DNA from 3 places in the Mesorhizobium sp. Mes31 genome. Region 1 is predicted to be linked to each of the others. Evidence: predicted binding sites of a transcription regulator. Region 1 holds the regulator's gene; each other region holds the start of a gene.

Region 1 (5,876 bases):
TCGAGGTAGGGCAAGGTGGCGATGAAGATGTCGAACAGCTCGGCATCGCTCATGCGCCGCATATGGACACCGTTCAATGCCTCCAGCTTGGCGAAATCGAAGCGGGCCGCGCCCTTGTTGACGTCGCCGATGTCGAACCAGGAAATCATGTCCTTGATCGACATGATCTCGTCGTCACCATGGCTCCATCCGAGGCGCGCCAGGTAATTGAGCAGCGCCTCCGGCAGATAGCCCATGGCGCGATAGGCCTCGACGCCGAGCGCGCCGTGCCGCTTCGACAGCTTGGCGCCATCGGCGCCGTGGATGAGCGGAATGTGCGACATCGACGGCACGTCCCAGCCCATGGCGCGATAGATGACGGTCTGGCGGGCGGCGTTGGTCAGGTGATCGTCGCCACGGATGATGTGCGTGACACCCATGTCGTGGTCGTCGACGACGACGGCGTGCATGTAGGTCGGATTGCCGTCCGAGCGCAGGATGATGAAATCGTCGAGATCCTTGTTGGGAAAGCGCACCTCGCCCTGCACGCGGTCGTGCACCACGGTCTCGCCTTCGGTCGGCGCCTTGATGCGGATTGCGCCCTTGACGCCTGCAGGCGCCTCGGTAGGGGCGCGGTCGCGCCACTGGCCATTGTAGCGCGGCGGCAGGCCCTTGGCGCGTGCTGCCTCGCGCATCGCCTCCAACTCGGCAGGTGTCTCGTAGCTGTAATAGGCCTTGCCCATGCGCACGAGTTCTTCAGCCACCTCGCGGTGGCGCGGCGCGCGCTCGAACTGCGACACCGGCTCGCCGTCCCAGGTCAGACCGAGCCAGGAAAGCCCGTCGAGAATGGCCGCCGTCGCAGCATCGGTCGAACGCTCCCTGTCGGTGTCCTCGATGCGGAGCAGCATGATGCCGCTGGTGTGCTTTGCATACAGCCAGTTGAACAGCGCCGTGCGGGCTCCGCCGATGTGCAGGAAGCCAGTGGGCGAGGGGGCAAAACGGGTGACGACCTTGTCGGGCATGGAACTCTCGGGAAACGGCTGAAGCAGGTGTGGATGCGCGGACTTTCGCGCGTTGCGCGTTCATGTAGCATAGGGTGTCGAGGGCGCAAGGGGCAGACCCGATGGCTGGACGAGGCTGGGGCTCGGATCAGGACGAGGACGCCGCCATTGGCGTCAGCGAACGGTCCCTGTTTGCGACGCCTCCGCCGGCCTCGCTGCGGTCGCCATTGCCCCCCGTGCCGAGCCCCGGGGACCAACCGTTACAGGCGGATGTCTCCACCCCCGTTCCGGTTGCCGAGGCCGGCGCGATCGTGCGTCTGCACCGGCAATTCCGTCGGGTTTCGCTGCCTCGCCTGCGCCATAGCGTGGCCACGGCGGCGGGCCTCGAACTTGACCGAGGCATTGCCTTCCTGCTGGTGCCGGTCTGCTTGGCTGGCGGAGCGATCGGCTACTTTTCTCTGGCGATGGAGCCTGACTTTGCAAAACTCGTCGCGGTCGTCGCCCTCGCGGGGCTCTGTGCGCTTGTCTCGCGTCCCTGGCCGAAAACCCATCTGTGCTTCATGGCTGCATTGTTGTGCGCGCTGGGCTTTCTTGCAGGCAAGGTCGAGACGTGGCGCGCCGGAACTCAGATGCTGGGCTCGGAGATCTCGACGCAAGTGACAGGCCGCGTCGTCTCGCTCGACCAGATGGAGAGCGGCCGTATCCGGGTGACCATCGACGTGACGTCGACCGCCCGGCCGAAATTGCGCTATATGCCGGAACGCGTTCGGCTTTCGGCACGCAAGATACCGGCCGAAGTGACCGCCGGCTCGCTGATATCGGGTTATGCCAAGCTGTTGCCGCCGACCGGCCCGGTGCGCCCGAACAGCTACGACTTTTCTTTCGACAGCTACTTCTCCGGCATAGGCGGCAGCGGCTTCTTCCTTGGCAATCCAAAGATCGTCGCGGCAGATGACGATGATATGCCGCTGGCCGCCCGTCTTTCCTCGGCGGTGGAAAATGCCCGCGAAGCCATTGCAGACCATATCAGGGGCAGCATCGGTGGCGCCGAAGGCGAGATCGCCGCCGCGCTGATCGTCGGCGTGCGCGCCGGCATTCCCGATGAAATCAACGAAGCGATGCGGCGGACCGGCATCTATCACATCATTTCCATTTCCGGACTGCATATGGCGCTGGTCGCCGGCACCATCATGGGTCTGCTGCGCGGCGCCTTCGCTCTGTTTCCAGATTTTTCCGCGCGCCGGCCGGTCAAGAAATACGCGGCAGCCGCAGCACTTTTCTCGATTGCGGCCTATCTCATCATCTCGGGCGTCGTCGTTGCCGCCGAGCGCAGCTTCATCATGCTGGCGGTGATGCTGGTTGCCGTGCTGTTCGATCGCGCGGCACTGACCATGCGAAATCTGGCGATCTCGGCGATCGCCGTCATCGTGGTGTCGCCGCATGAGGTGGTCGGCCCAAGCTTCCAGATGTCGTTCGCCGCGACCGCGGCGCTGGTCGGTACCTATGCCGGCTGGTCGGATCACCGTGCGGGAAAAACGAGACCGCCGCCGCCGAAGCGGTCGTTGCCCAGTTTCCTGACGCGAAAATTCCTGCTGGCGATGGGTGGCCTTGCCATGACCTCCATCATCGCCGGCAGCGCGACGGCGCTGTTCGCCATCTGGCATTTCCAGCGCGTGTCGCCGCTCAGCTTGTTCGCCAATCTGGCCATCATGCCGATCGTCTCGCTGGTTGTGATGCCTTTCGCCGTCCTCAGCGCGCTGGCGATGCCGTTCGGCGTCGACGGTCCCTTCCTCTATGTGATGGGCAAAGGCCTGACCGCGATGATCGCCTTGTCCGCGTGGATCTCGGAACGCTCGCCGATCGATGCCGTCGGGTTGATTTCAGAGCAATCCGTGCTGTTGGTGGCGATTGCCCTGATCATTGCGACGATGGCGACGACATGGCTGAGGCTCTTGGCACTGCCATTCGCGCTTGCCAGCCTGTTGACCGTCTCGGATACGCGCGCGCCTGATGTGCTGATCTCGGAGGACGCGAGGCTGGTGGCGCTGCCGATCGGCGGCGGCGAACTCGCGGTCAGCCGGGCGCGTCCGAACGAATTCACCGTCGACAACTGGAAACGCGCGCTGGCATCCGAAACCATCGTCGTGCCGGAGGTGTTCGACGAGGGAGACGGACAATTCGACATCGCCGATTCCGCCGAACTGCCACCGGGAGCGCCCTTCTACTGCACCGCCGGCGTATGTCTCGCCAGGCACCCTTCAGGTGCGATCATTGCGCAAGTCGAGGACCGCAAGGATGCATGGAAGGCCTGCGGCTTCGCGGAGTTGATCGTCATCAATGACGCGACAGCCTATGATCCCTGTCACAATCCGCTGGTTCTGGTCATCACCAAGCGGCAACTCGCCCGCAAAGGCAGTGCGGCCGTCTTCTTCGACCGCCGATCGGCAATCATGCCGGCAACGGTCAGCTTCGCTGTAAACAGGCCATATCGACCCTGGCACACCCAGCGCAAATTTTCGCGCGAGGCGAGGGGCCTGCCACCCTATCGCAAACCTGAAAAGCCGGTTACCAGCCCTGATCAGTAGCGCCTGATCAGCCCGACGAGCTTGCCTTGCACCTTGACCCTGTCTGGTCCGAAAATGCGTGTTTCATAGGCCGGATTGGCGGCTTCGAGGGCAATCGAGGCACCCTTGCGGCGAAACCGCTTCAGCGTCGCCTCCTCGTCGTCCACCAGTGCCACGATAATCTCGCCCGGACTTGCGGTATCGGCATTGCGGATGATGACCGTATCGCCGTCGAAGATGCCAGCCTCGATCATCGAATCGCCCTTGACCTCCAGCGCATAGTGCTCGCCACCCATGATCATGTCCGGCGGCACGGAGATCGAATGTGTCTGGTGCTGGATGGCGTCGATCGGCACGCCGGCGGCGATGCGACCCATCACCGGGATCGACACCGCGGAGACCACGTCGTCGTCATTGCCGGCCGATGGCATGCGCGAAGACGCCGGCTTGATCTGCCGGCCAAGGCCGCCGCCTTGACCGAGGCTGCCCTGGATGACGCTTGGCGAGAATTTGCGCGCCGCGTTGAGGCCGGGTGCGATCGAATCCGGCAGCCGCAACACTTCCAGAGCGCGCGCCCGGTTCGGTAGCCGGCGAATAAAGCCGCGTTCCTCAAGCGCCGTGATCAGTCGATGAATTCCGGATTTTGAGGCGAGATCGAGCGCTTCCTTCATCTCGTCGAAGGAGGGCGGAATGCCGCTTTCCTTGAGGCGTTCATGGATGAACATCAGCAGTTCATGTTGCTTGCGCGTCAGCATGGCGGCCCCCAAGGCATTGAACGAAGGTTTGAACCAGAATCGAAAAACAAACCCAGAACAAACACTATCTGTTCCAGTTGTGTTCCGCAACCGTTTAAAGTTTAGTGAATTTGTTAAGACGGCTGAAATTATTTGGCGCTCCGCAGCGGGCCGTGATCCCCGGCCGCCCGCCGCCGCCGTGCACTGGCACGCGTTGAAATTGTTATGGTTAACGGCCTGTGGACCAGCCTGCGCCGAGGCTTGGCATCAGCCGCCGACAGGCATCGAAAAGCGGCTTTCCCGCTTTCATCGATCGTTCACGCGCCGTGAACGAAACGAAGCCAAAACGCCAACTCTTGCCCGAGAAATGCCAATGCTGGCTTTGCCTTGGTTCGCCGACCTTACCGCGTGTTTGTGCTGTCGTCGCCGGCATGGATATAGACATGCAACGTATAACCGATATGGGCGGTCATCAGCGCTTTCGCGCGTTCGATGTCACGATCCAGCGCAGCTTCCATGAGCGCGGTGTGATGTTGGATCGCGACGGCCTGGCGCAACGCCTCCATGGCCTCCTCATAGCCATGCAGCAGGCCGGTGGCCGCCCGCAACGTTGGCGCCAGGCCCAGGAAGCGGTGATGGCGACGCAATTGATCCGCGATGGTGGACTGGAAGTTGAGCAGCCAGGGGGATGTTGCCGCGCTGAGCAACGCCGCGTGGAAAGCCTCGTGCTTTTCGTCCCATTCGTCGACCACTTCGTCGGAAGGGTCATCAACCGCGGTCTTGCAGCGTGACAGCCGGTAGTGGGCCGTGACGACGGCATCTTCCCATTCTTGGCCGCCTTTCTCGATCGATTCCTGGAGCAGAGGCAGCTCAATCACCAACCTGGCGCGTGACAGATCTTCCAGTTCGGTGCGAGAGACCGGAGCGACGGCGAAGCCGCGATTGCTGATGGAAGTCACCAGGCGCTCGGCCTCCAGTCGCGACAGCGCTTCGCGCAACGGTGTCCAGCCAATGCCATAGCCATTGCGCAGCGTGCTGAGCTTGAGCGGCGCGCCGGGCCTCAGGCGGGTCGTGAGGATATCGCGACGTAGCAGCCTGTAGGCCGCTTCCGTCTTCGAGTGTCCTTCATCCAACATCATTGCTCATCCACGACTGCACGCTCGGATTATATATGAAAGCCTTCCGTGTCGTAAATTATATATAATGTTTGACACGGTCCCGCCGGCTGCGCATGATCGGCTGGCCGATTTCACCTGTCGTGTTCATCTGGGCGCGCCTATGCGCGGAGGACAATCGATCATGAATGCAACTCCCGATCTCGCAGCAATCGAGGCGATGGATGCCGCTGACCCGCTTGGCTCCATGCGCAATCGCTTCGTCTTGCCGGAAGGGGTGATCTATCTCGACGGCAATTCGCTGGGTGCCGCTTCACCCGCCGTCTTCAACGAGATCCAGAAGGCCGCGACACAAGAATGGGCTCAGGATCTCATCCGTGCCTGGAACACCGCCGGCTGGTTCGACATGCCGGTCGCGCTCGGCGACCAGCTCGGACGCCTGATCGGCGCCGCGGCTGGCCAGACGGTGGTCTGCGATACGAC
Region 2 (5,876 bases), on a different contig from region 1:
TCGATGGGCAGCACGATCTCATCGCTGGCATAGGAGGCTTCGGCCTTGAGCCGCGTGCGGCGATTGCGGATGAAGTCGATGCACCTGTTATGGGCGATGCGGAACAGCCATGGCCGCAATGCCTGTGCATCGTCGAGCAGCCCGATCTTGCGGTAAGCCTCGAACAGCGCCTCCTGCATGATGTCCTCGCCGTCGAGAGCCGAGCCGGTCATGCGCGCGCAGTAGCGGTGGAGACGGACGCGCAAATGCGAGACCGTCTCCAGGAATGCCCTGTAGCGCAGGTCGAACAGGCCTTCGGAATCGAGGCGCGGCTCGATGCCTTGCCTCGTTTCACGGGATGCGCGGATATGCTGGTTCATCACGGCACGTCGCTTAGAGCAATTCCAGGAAAAGTGTGTAGCGGTTTTCCGTTCGGAATTGCGTCAAAACAAAGAGTTAGAGCAGTTCGTCGTTTCTGTGAAACGGTGAACTGCTCTAACGTCACCGCAGCATCGCGCAAGCGCGGCACATCCACAAGCGCGAAGCTCGCCCGGCTCAGCCAGCGCACGGTCACGCCGCCCTTTCGCCGGCCGCCATGTTGACGGCATCCGGCAGACCCAGCCTCGGCCGCGCCCAGGCCGCGAAGCGGCCGATCGCGTCATCGGCCTCCGGCGCCCGGCCGGCCATCATCTGGAAGGAGTGCAGCATCCCGTCGAAGATATCGAGGCGCGTCTCGACGCCCGCCTGCCGCGCGCGCTCGGCGAACATGCGGCTCTCGTCGACCAGCGCCTCGTCGGCACCGGCCTGCAGGAACACAGGCGGAAAGCCGCTCAAGTCGGCGTAGAGCGCGCTGACCTCCGGATCGAGCCGGTCGCGGTCGCCGATGAAGTTGGTCACCAGCCAGTCGACGGCCTCCCTGGCGAAGGCTGGATCCTTCTTCCGGTTGGTCTCGTAGCTGGCGCCGGTCAGCGCCATGTCGAACCAGCCGGAGATGATCAGTGTGGCGGCTGGCAACGGCCGGCCTTGCGAACGCAGCCGCTGCAGCACGCCATAGGTCAGCACAGCTCCGCAGGAATCGCCGGCAAGCGCGATCGATCTTGTGTCGACGCCCTGATCGATGAGCCAGTTCCAGGCGGCCATCGCCGCCTCGAGCTGCGCCGGGTGCTTGGCCTGATGCGCCAGCGGATATTCGTAGGCCAGTGCCCGGCAACCGACGGCCTTGGCCAGATGGCCGACCAGCTTGCGGTGCGTGTAGATCGAACCGCCGATGAAGCCGCCGCCATGGGCGTAGAACAGCACGCGCCGCGCGTCGGCGCACTTCGGCACGATCCACAGCGCCGGCACGCCGCCGGCATCCACCTCGCTATAGTCGACACCGCCCGGCTCGCCGGTCAGCGCCGTCCAATGCGTGTCGTTGTAGTCGATGATCGCCTGCGGGCTGGTCAGCTTGCCCGCATTGGCTGCGATCGCCGCGTAGTGGTTCCTGTTTGCCTCGCTCTCAGTGCTCGCCATGATGGTCTCCCGGGGTTGCGGATCGCCGACTGCGACCTTCGAGAAGCAGAGACGGACGGGCGGGCAAAAAGGATACGCGGCCGCCGATGCTTTTCCGAAGCTCGGCTAAGCCTCGCCCCTGAACATGGCCGCGTGGCGTTGGGCAAATTCGACGAAAGGCGTCGGCCGCACGCCGAACAGGTCGTGCGTCGCCAGATGCACCCGCGATTTCGGCCGCCGCAGCCGCTCGGCCAGTTGCTCGTCCAGCGCATCGGCGAAACCGGCCGGAATGCCGGCGGCCAAAAGGTTGCGCCGCCGCTGTCCGGGGCTGACATCGACATAGCGGACCGGCTTGCCGATCGCCTGCGATATGCGCGCCGCGATATCGGCCATGGTCAGCGCCTCCGGTCCGGTCATGTCGAGGCTCTCGCCTTGATGGCCGCCATCGCGCAGCAGCCGGAAGGCCACCTTGGCGATATCCTCGACATCGACGGGCGACAGTTCGGTGTCGCCAAGCGCGAGGTAGAAAGCCCCCTCGGCGGCAATGGTCGGCGCGTCGCGCAGGTAGACCTGCATGAACTGGCTGGGGCGCAGATGCGTCCAGGCCATGCCGGCTCCCTCCAGATAGCGTTCGACCTCCTCATGCATGCGCGTGAAGCGGAACCTCGTCGCGTCGTAGCCGATGTTGGATTCGGCACCGGAGAACTTCACCACATGCGCGACACCGGCCTGCCGGCAGGCATCGACGAAACGGCATTGCGTCTCCGTCATGTCTTCGGCGGCGGTCGAAATCATCAGCACGCGGTCGACACCTTCGAGCGCCGCGCCCAGCGTTTGCGCCCGGCGCATGTCGCCCTCGACCAGTTCGACGCCGGCAAGTCCGCCGAGCCCCACCATGGACGCCCGCTTCGGGTCGCGCACCAGCGCCCTCACCTCATGTTTCTGCCGCGCGAACTCGCGCACGATCGCTTTGCCGTTCAGGCCCGTGGCGCCCGTCACCAGGATCATCGTCTTCTCTCCGTCTGGGATTGAGACGGCCGCCACAGCGGCGACCGCACCTTGAAGACGAAGAGACGAGGGCAAAGGATTCTCCCCAAACAGCTTTTTTGATTGAAACCTCCGCCGTGCCCCCAATCCCCCCGCCGGCGCGTAGCGGTTGACCACCATGCCGCAGGCATAGGCCTTCGAGCCGAGCAGGAGCAGTTTCTGGAAACCGCCCTGCTCGAAGATGCGGCGTCCCGCGCCCAGCACCGCCGGGTTGATGAACAGCTGGAACTCGTCGACCAGCCCGGCCGCGATCAGCCCCGACGCAAAGCCGGCGCCGCCGAAGACGGCCATGTCACCGCCCTCGCCGGCCTTCAGCGCCTCGACTTCGCGCGGCAGGTCGCCGCTGACCACCACCGTGCGCTCCCAGCGCGAGGTTTTCAGCCTGTCGCTTAGCACCACCTTCTGGGCCTCCACGATGCGCTGGGCGAAGGCGTAGAATGGATCGGCCGGATATTTCTTCGCCGCATTGCCCCAATGGCCGAGATAGCCCTCCTCCGCCATCTTGCGGCTGATCAGGATCGTATCGATGCCGGCGAAGACGGTGTTGAAGTCGCGCTTCAGCGCGTCGTCCCAGCTGATGTCGTCGCCCCATTCCCAGAGCTGCCAGGGATGGTCGTCATTGGCGCCGACAAAACCGTCGACCGACATCTGCATCTGCAGGATCAGCTTTTTCATCGTTGTCTCCTTGCTTGTCGGGCTCAAAGGGCAATTGGTTTACTTTTGGAACCATTGACGCAAGGCAAAAATGATGTCAATAGTAAAGTGATTTAAAAATGGAACCATAGAGATGTCGACGCGCGAAAGATCCGGCTGCCCGATCAACCTGTCGCTCGAACTGCTCGGCGACCGCTGGACGCTGCTCATCATCCGCGACCTGGTCTTCGCCGGGAAAAAGCATTTTCGCGAATTCCTGCAGTCCGACGAGGGCATCTCGTCGCGCACGCTGGCCGAACGGCTGCAGACCCTCCAGGACGAAGGCATCCTCACCAGAAGCGACGACCCGACGCATGGGTTGAAGACCGTCTACCGGCTGACCGAGGCCGGCATCGACCTCCTGCCCGTGCTGGCGACGCTCGGCGCTTGGGGCAGCAAGCACCGCAAGGCCGACGACAAACTCTCCCGGATCGCCGACGACCTGGCGGCGGGCGGCGAGGCAGCGCTCGATCGCATGAAAATGGCGTTGCGGACCGAGCATATCGGCCAGGCGACAGGCTGAGGCGCCGCGCCCTGTCTCCCCTCGCAGAAGAAATGAAGCGCCGAGCCCGCGAACGCCGGTCTCACCTGCTTGACAGCGAGCTATCTTTGTTCTCTATTTGTTCCTATTCATAAGCAACTCCGGATATGCGGCCGGTGCGCCGCGAGCGAATGGTCGGCATGGAAACGACAGCCACCATCCTGCATGCCGATCTCGACGCCTTCTATGCCTCGGTCGAGCAGTTGCTCGATCCGTCGCTGCGCGGCAAACCGATCGCGGTGGGCGGCGGCGTCGTGCTCGCGGCCTCCTACGAGGCGCGCGCCTTCGGCGTGCGCGGCGGCATGCCGGGCCGTAAGGCCCGCGAACTCTGCCCGCAACTGATCTTCGTCGGCGGCAATTTCGGCGACTACCAGCGGCTGGGCGACGCGGCGATCAAGGTGCTCGACGATTTCACGCCGCTGGTCGAGCGCATTTCCATCGACGAGGCCTTCGCCGATGTCGCCGGCTGCACGCATCTGTTCGGCTCTCCGCAGGAGATTGCCGCGACCGTCCGGCGCCGCGTCCGCGCCGAACTCGGCCTGCCGATCTCGATTGGCGTGGCGCGTACCAAGCATCTGGCCAAGATCGCCTCGCAGGTGGCCAAGCCCGACGGGCTGGTGGTCGTCGACCCCGGCAGCGAGATCGCCTTCCTCCACGATTTGCCGGTCGGGCTGATGTGGGGCGTCGGACCGGCGACGAGGGCACGGCTGGCCGACATCGGCGTCGAGACCATCGGCCAGCTGGCCAGGACGCACAGCGGCGCGCTGACGCGGCTGCTCGGTCCGGCGGCCGGCGAAAAGCTCGCCGCGCTGTCGTGGAACCGCGACCCGCGAAAGCTGGAGACGAAGCGCCGGGCGCGCTCCGCGGGCGCCCAGTCGGCGCTCGGCCGCAAACCCGCCGTCGCCGACGTCTACGTGCCCACCCTGCTGCATCTGGCCGACCGCGTCGCCAGCCGGCTGCGCGCCAAGGCGCGGCCGGGCCGCACGGTGACGGTGCGCGTGCGCTTCGCCGATCTCAGCGCCGTTACCCGCTCGATCACGCTCGACCAGCCGATCTCGGCGACAGCGATGCTGGCCGAGATCGCCGGCGATCTGGTGCGCGGCGTGCTCGCCGACCACCGCCAGGAGAAAACGATCTCGCTGCTGGCGATCTCGGTGTCGCATCTCGAGGAAAGCGCCGAGCTGCAGCTCGAACTGCCGCTCGGCCTCGCCGACGAGAAGCGCCGGCCCGGCACGCGCAAGGGCCTGGCGCGCTTCGGCGCCGACCGCGCCATCGACAAGATCCGCGAGCGCTTCGGCAAACAGGCGGTCGGCTACGGCACGGTGGCGCTGGAGGCGGCGCGCTCGGTGCCCGACGAGTTCAGGGAACTGGCGGAGAAGGAATTGTGAGCGGAGGAACGCACCAGGAATTCAGGCCGCGACACCCGCCGGCTTTCCCCGGACGAGCCATGGCTGCCGCGAACCGACGTTCCTCGCCATATCTTGTGAAGCGCCACGTCTCCGGCCACGCGCCTCACTATCCATGCCCGACCCTTCACGCCAGCAATGCTTGCCAAATCCCGCCATGCCGCCCATACAGCCTCTCGGGTGGATCGCCCGTCTGGAGAGGTCCGCGTCCTCTTTCATTTCGCTGGGGATACTGTCCGATGTCTGCGACGTCCTACCCTGGGTCAAAGCCGTGAAGCCCGACACCCCGTCACCTTCCCTTGCAAGCCTTGGATGGTCGGATTTTTTCGGCGATCAGCTCGATCCGGATGAGGCGAACCTCGTCCCGGCACGCATTGCCATGGTGCATCGTGACCGCCTGAGCGGCCTGTCTCAGTCAGGGCAAACGGGCCTGACACTGCCACCGCAAGCCAACACCGGCGACTATGCCGTCGGCGACTGGGTGCTGGTCGAACCGCATAGCCATCTGCTGCGCCGCCGCCTGACCCGCAAGACGGTGCTGGAGCGCCGCACCCAGGGCGGCAGGGTGCCGCAGCTTGCCGCGGCCAATGTCGACACGCTGTTCATCGTCACCTCCTGCAACGCCGACTTCAACATCGCCCGGCTCGAACGCTATCTGGCGCTGGCCAACGAGGCTGGAACGACACCGGTGATCCTGCTGACCAAGGCCGATACCGCTG
Region 3 (5,876 bases), on a different contig from region 1:
GCGTGCCGTAAGGGACGCGGAAGCGGAAGCCATTGGCGGCGATGGTCGCCGATTCCATGTCGAGCGCGATCGCGCGTGACTGCGACAGGCGCTGCACGGGTCCGCGCTGGTCGCGCAGTTCCCAGTTGCGGTTGTCGATGGTGGCGACGGTGCCGGTGCGCATGATGCGCTTGAGGTCATAGCCGGACAGGCCGGTGACTTCGGCGACGGCTTCCTGCAATGCCACCTGGATCTCGGCCAGCGGCGGGATCGGTACCCAGACCGGAAGATCGTCGTCGAGAACATGATCCTCGCGCACATAGGCATGCGCCAGCACATAGTCGCCCAGCGCCTGGGTGTTGCGCAGCCCGGCGCAGTGACCAAGCATCACCCAGGCATGCGGCCTCAGCACGGCGATGTGGTCGGTGATCGTCTTGGCGTTGGAAGGCCCGACGCCGATATTGACCATGGTGATGCCGCCATGGTTCGGCTTCTTCAGGTGATAGGCCGGCATCTGCGGCAGGCGCGGCGGCGCCACGCCTTCGCTGGGCGCGCTCTGTCCGGCCTTGGTGACGACATTGCCCGGTTCGACGAATTCGGCATAGCCGTGGCCGCCTTCCGCCATCTGTGCCCGGGCACGGGCGACGAACTCGTCGATGTAGAACTGGTAGTTGGTGAACAGCACGAAGTTCTGGAAATGCTGCGGCGTAGTCGCCGTGTAGTGCGACAGGCGGTGCAGGGAATAGTCGATGCGCTGCGCCGTGAAGGGCGCCAACGGCCTCGGCTCGCCGAATGGCACTTCGAATGTGCCGTTGGCGATCTGGTCGTCGGTGCCGTCGAGGTCCGGTACATCGAACAGGTCGCGGATCGGCCGCTTGATGCGCTCGGCCGCCGCGCCGTCGACATGAGTGCCTTCGAGAAAGGCAAAATGCAGCGGGATGGGAGTGGTCGATTCCGACACTGTGACCGCGACACCATGATTGCGCATGATCAGGCGCAACTGCTCGACGAGGTAGCTTTCGAACAGGCCCGGCTGGGTGATGGTGGTCGAAAAATGCCCTGGCGTCGGCATATGCCCGTAGGCCTGCCGCGAGTCGATCTGGGTGAACGAGTTGGTGGTGACGCCGATCTCCGGATAGAAGGCGCGGTAGCGTTTGCCGTTGTCGCCGCCCGCTGCGGCAAGCGCCGCAAAGGAGTCGCGCAGGAACCTGGTGTTGCGGTCGTAAAGCACTTGCAGCGCCGTGACGGCTTTTTCGGCGCTGTTGAAGCTTTGCCGGCCAAAAGGCTCCGGCATGACGACAGATTCGATGGCTTGAGGGTAGATTCGCTTTTCCATGTCTCAATATAGAGACTTGGACGACATGTTGGGAGGGGTTACGCGACTGAAGGCGGCCAGAGCGTCGTTTTTCTTCAACCGCGCCGCAGGCTGACCAGAAGCACGAAGCCGACGCCGGTCTTCTTCAGGGCCGGTGCGTCGATCGTCGACCCGGCATCGGCACGCATCATCGGCACGGCCAGGACCGGAGCGGCCAGAACCATCAGGATAAGCGCCGCCCGCGGCAGAAGCCGAAGGGTCTTGAGAGCGTTGGCGGCGATGCGGTTCATGGTGTTCTGCTTTTCTTTTCGAGATCTTGGTTCTTTGGCTCAGTTGCGAAGGTGGGTGGGGCAGCCGAGGCGGCAGGTTCTGGAGCTTGCTTCGTCCCAGGCGCGGGTCGGACGACCGGCCTCGGCGACGAGGATGGCGAAAAACATTCCAAACAGGCTCATGAGCAGGCAGACGATGGTGAAGCGGCGGGCAAGCATTGGGTCGTGTCTCCTTCAACACGCAGGAGCATGCCCGAGCGCGACTGAACCGGCTCTGATGCCGGCGTTCATCTGCGGTTCAAATTGGTTGACGGTGTTTTGAAGGCGCCGGCGTCGGCCCCGACGGGCGCCGGTACGAGAGCGGCCGAAGCGGCGTGTCGCGCCTCGACAAACGAAAACGGGGCCCGCCGGGGCCCCGTCGTCATCTCGCAAGCATGCGGTAGATCAGAGTTTGTGCCAGGTCTGGCTCTTGCAGATCAGCCCGCCGAGCACGCAGCCGCTCATCTTGAGCGAGGTGCCGGAGACCGACGCCTTGCCCGAATAGGTCTTGTCGTTTTCCGGGTCCGTTATGGTGCCGGTATACTTGTTGTCACCGGCCACCTTGAACGAGCCGATGTTCTTGCCGGCATATTTACCCGACTTCAGCGTGATGGAAAACGTGTCGCCGCCGCCCGTGATGGCGGCCGTTGAGCCGGCCTGGGTCTTCCAGTTGCCTTCGATCGGATCGGCCCACGCCGCACCCGCCATGATCAACGTGGCCGCAAGGGCCAGGCTCACTTTTCGAAACATGCTCTTCCTCCCTTTGGATATCCGGCCGGATGCTCCGCCTCGCCGGTCTGCCGTTTACGCAAACGTAAGTTAATCCAGCTCCCGGCAAAACAAAAGCGGTGCCGCTGCGGAAGACTTCGGGATTTTAAAGACGTCTGAATACGCCCCGTCGGCGGGAAACTGAAACGATCGGCGCATTGCCTTTGTCTCTCGTGGTTAGCGGAGTGTTGAAGGCCGCCGCTAAAATTTTCGTCAAATTTGGCGCAAACGGGCTGAGTTGCTGGCTTCGTATCCTTAACGAATTTCCGCGTTTACCTCTTGTTTTAGCTTTGTTTTCCTCAAATTAAGCACGCCATTTAACGACGGATTCAAGCCTGCACGGCATTCTCGAAAGCATCGAAAGAGCGGCCCGGCAAGACAAACGGAGGCAGCTCTCGGGAGCCAGACAGGGCCAGAACAGGGGATTGAAAATGGCACGTTTTGAAATGCTTGAAGCCGGCTTCGGCGCCATGGGGGCAACTGCCCAGGCCGACATTCTTTTTGAGCTGGGAATGATGTATGCGACCGGCCGCGATTGCGAGACCGATGTCGTCGCCGCCCACAAATGGTTCAACATTGCCGCCATCAAGGGTTCGGCCCGCGCGGCGGAATTGCGCTCGGAACTGTCGGCCGCCATGTCGAAGGTGGAGATCGCCAAGGCGCTGCGCGAAGCCCGCGAATGGATGACCATGCACTGAGATCCGCCCACAGACCTATCGAAGACAGGGAAGCTCCGGGATCAAGACCGCACAGACGGCCAGACCCGGCGGAATAGAAGGCCGCGCAAGACGGTCGACGACGTTAAGAAAAAGAACGCGGCAGGCCTGCCAGGCCGAGCCGTGCGACACGGGGAAGGCGAGCGGGATTTTCTGGCGCGGGGGCGCTTGGAAATTGCTCGACGGGCAAAAGAGCCATGACCAGCCGGAACAAGGTTGGCATGGTTTTTTTGGCGTGGATGAGATCATGCAGGCCCAATCGAGTGCCGCCAATGCGCCTAGACAGGCCCAACGAAGGATGAAATTGTCCCGCCTCTCTGGAAGAAGCGCGGCCGGGGCGGCCGCGCGTGAGTGGAGGAGTTCTATTATCATGAAAAAAATGAGTATTTTGAGCGCGGCCGTTTTTGGCCTGATGATGAGTGCGCCGGTCGCATTCGCCGACGACATCACCGTTTCGGTGGTCGGCCCGATGACCGGCCAGCTCGCCACCATCGGCGACCAGTTCAAGCAGGGAGCGCAAGCCGCCGCCGACGCCATCAACGCCGCCGGCGGCGTCAATGGCAGCAAGATCAAGCTCGACATCCAGGATGACCAGTGCGACCCGAAGCAGGCGGTCTCGGTCGCCAATCGCATCGTCGCCGACGGCACCAAATTCGTCGACGGTCATGCCTGCTCGGGTTCGAGCATCCCGGCCTCCGCTGTCTATGCCGAAGCCGGCGCCCTGATGATGAGCCCGGCCTCTTCGAACCCGGTGCTGACCGACGCTGCGGCCAAGGCCGGCTGGCCGACGATCATGCGCCTCTATACGCGTGACGATGCGCAGGGCGCCTTCATCGGCCCGTGGATCGCCAAGAAGTATGCCGGCAAGAACGTCGTCGTCCTGCACGACAAGAGCGCCTACGGACAGGGCGTGGCTGACGCCGTCAAGGCAACCATGAATGCCGGCGGCCTCAAGGAGGTGGACTACGAAGGCATCAATGCTGGCGAGAAGGACTACTCGGCACTCGTCACCAAGCTGAAGGAACTGAAGGCCGACGTCGTTTATTTCGGCGGCTACCATCCTGAAGCCGGTCTGATCCTGCGCCAGTCGGCAGAGCAGAACGTCAAGTTCCAGCTGATCATGCCGGATTCGATCGCCTCGCCGGAATTCTGGCAGGTTGCCGGCCCGGCCGGCGAAGGCACCATGTTCGTATTCCCGTCGGATCCGCAGGCAAAGCCAGAAGCCAAGGCGGCGGTCGAGAAGATCAAGGCGGGCGGCTTCGTGCCGGAAGGCTTCACGCTGTTCTCCTATGCCGTGATCCAGGCTTTCGCCGAGGGCATCAAGCGCGCCGGCAGCGACGACCCGGCCAAGGTTGCCGAAGCGTTGAAGAACGGCACACCGATCAGCACCGTTGTCGGTGATGTCACCTTCGACGAGAAGGGCGATCTCAAGAATGCCAGCTACGACATCAACCAGTGGCACGACGGCAAATACGCGCCGATCGCGCAGTAATCGCTGACGTCGCTCCGGCGACCAGATAACCAATGAAATGGCCGGGCTCGTCCCGGCCATTTGTCATTCAAGAGATTGTGGCTGATGCAAGCGCGGTTGGCGGTGTTAACCGCTTGCCCGACAAGGCGGAGCCAAAACCCATGTGACGGGTTTTACATCCATGGGAGATCGCCCACATTCCAGCCTTGGTCATGGCGAACGCCCTTGGCCTTGTCCTTGGCAATCCAGCACAGTTTGCCAATGCGGCGCCGCGAACACGCTTAGGATGAATCGCCCCTCCCGCCATTCCCGATAAGTTTTATCGCAATTTAACTAATGTAGTCCACTCTACTGGAAGGCATTCTACCGACCGCGGGAGGATTGGAATGACTGAGCTTATTGACGACGAGGATGTGCTTCCCAAGATCAGCCCAACCGCCCGCTGGCGCGCAATGGCTTTGACGGCAATGCAGTTTGCACCACCGGCCATCTCGATAGGATGTGCCATCCTGGCTGGTTACTTCATGTATAGAGGCGCCAACCAAAAACCCCCCGCGGACGTCGCGGCGCTGGCCGTGTCCATACTACGATCAGGTGATGCCTCCCCCGAAATGAGAGATTGGGCAGCGGAGGCTCTGGGAATACAGACCGACATTCGAATGCCGGCCAAATTTGTCCAGCAATGACAGGTCGGGTTTCGTATTCAGGACTATTGCTCGTATTGACGCTTTTGCGCGTCTGTTCGGGAACTGCGCCTGAAGGTCCGTCTGGCCGGGTTCGCCCCGGCCATTCTTGCTTCCGATCCGTTGTCCGCTTCCGAACTGTCAGGTCGCAGCAGTGGTCGAAGCGCTCTGTTCCTCGACGAATCGCACCAGCACTGTCCCGTCGGTAACCTGTGCTCCCTCGGCCGCGATGTCGGCGATCACTCCGTCATGCGGCGCGGCGATGGTGTGTTCCATCTTCATCGCCTCGAGGATCAGCAGCGGTTGGCCCTTGGTCACGGCATCGCCCCGTGCCGCACGCACCAGCTTGACCAGCCCCGGCATCGGCGCACGCAGGCTGCCGGTGGCGCCAGCCGCCTCATCGGCTCTCGCCAACGGGTCCGTGACTGTGAAAGTATAGCCGACGGCGCCTTCGAACACGGTGACGTGGCCTGGCCAGACGGCGAGGCGAGGGACGGCGCGAAAGTCATGCGAATTGGTGCTGTCATAGGGTGCATCGAGCGCCACCTGGAACCGCCCATCCGGCCGCACCGAAACCCGCGCCACGATATCCTCTTCGCCGAACTTCAGCCGTGTGCGCCGCGCCACGCTGTGGAA

The links. Region 1 encodes LexA, which represses DNA repair genes until DNA is damaged. Its sites were predicted from a motif close to TGTTCNNNNTGTGTTCNG; they were not measured.
Region 2: dinB (DNA polymerase IV) is a predicted target of LexA. The motif match lies at 3,821-3,838, and genes of this name have one in related genera.
Region 3: NR193_RS03890 (sel1 repeat family protein) is a predicted target of LexA. The motif match lies at 2,651-2,668, and genes of this name have one in related genera.

The regions. Positions count from the first base shown of each region.
Region 1 covers NZ_JALJRL010000013.1:52,336-58,211, forward strand. Annotated here, with positions in the region: gene gltX (glutamate--tRNA ligase) at 1-1,001, opposite strand, end outside; gene NR193_RS21790 (ComEC/Rec2 family competence protein) at 1,103-3,565, shown strand; gene lexA (transcriptional repressor LexA) at 3,559-4,299, opposite strand; gene NR193_RS21800 (GntR family transcriptional regulator) at 4,680-5,417, opposite strand; gene kynU (kynureninase) at 5,578-5,876, shown strand, end outside.
Region 2 covers NZ_JALJRL010000024.1:51,352-57,227, forward strand. Annotated here, with positions in the region: gene NR193_RS28985 (sigma-70 family RNA polymerase sigma factor) at 1-359, opposite strand, end outside; gene NR193_RS28990 (hypothetical protein) at 359-553, opposite strand; gene NR193_RS28995 (alpha/beta hydrolase) at 550-1,491, opposite strand; gene NR193_RS29000 (dihydrofolate reductase family protein) at 1,597-3,192, opposite strand; gene NR193_RS29005 (helix-turn-helix domain-containing protein) at 3,305-3,733, shown strand; gene dinB (DNA polymerase IV) at 3,892-5,139, shown strand; gene rsgA (ribosome small subunit-dependent GTPase A) at 5,429-5,876, shown strand, end outside.
Region 3 covers NZ_JALJRL010000002.1:261,408-267,283, forward strand. Annotated here, with positions in the region: gene NR193_RS03870 (AMP nucleosidase) at 1-1,315, opposite strand, end outside; gene NR193_RS03875 (hypothetical protein) at 1,390-1,584, opposite strand; gene NR193_RS03880 (hypothetical protein) at 1,624-1,782, opposite strand; gene NR193_RS03885 (DUF2147 domain-containing protein) at 2,008-2,352, opposite strand; gene NR193_RS03890 (sel1 repeat family protein) at 2,802-3,068, shown strand; gene NR193_RS03895 (ABC transporter substrate-binding protein) at 3,457-4,578, shown strand; gene NR193_RS03900 (hypothetical protein) at 4,944-5,243, shown strand; gene NR193_RS03905 (acetyl/propionyl/methylcrotonyl-CoA carboxylase subunit alpha) at 5,382-5,876, opposite strand, start outside.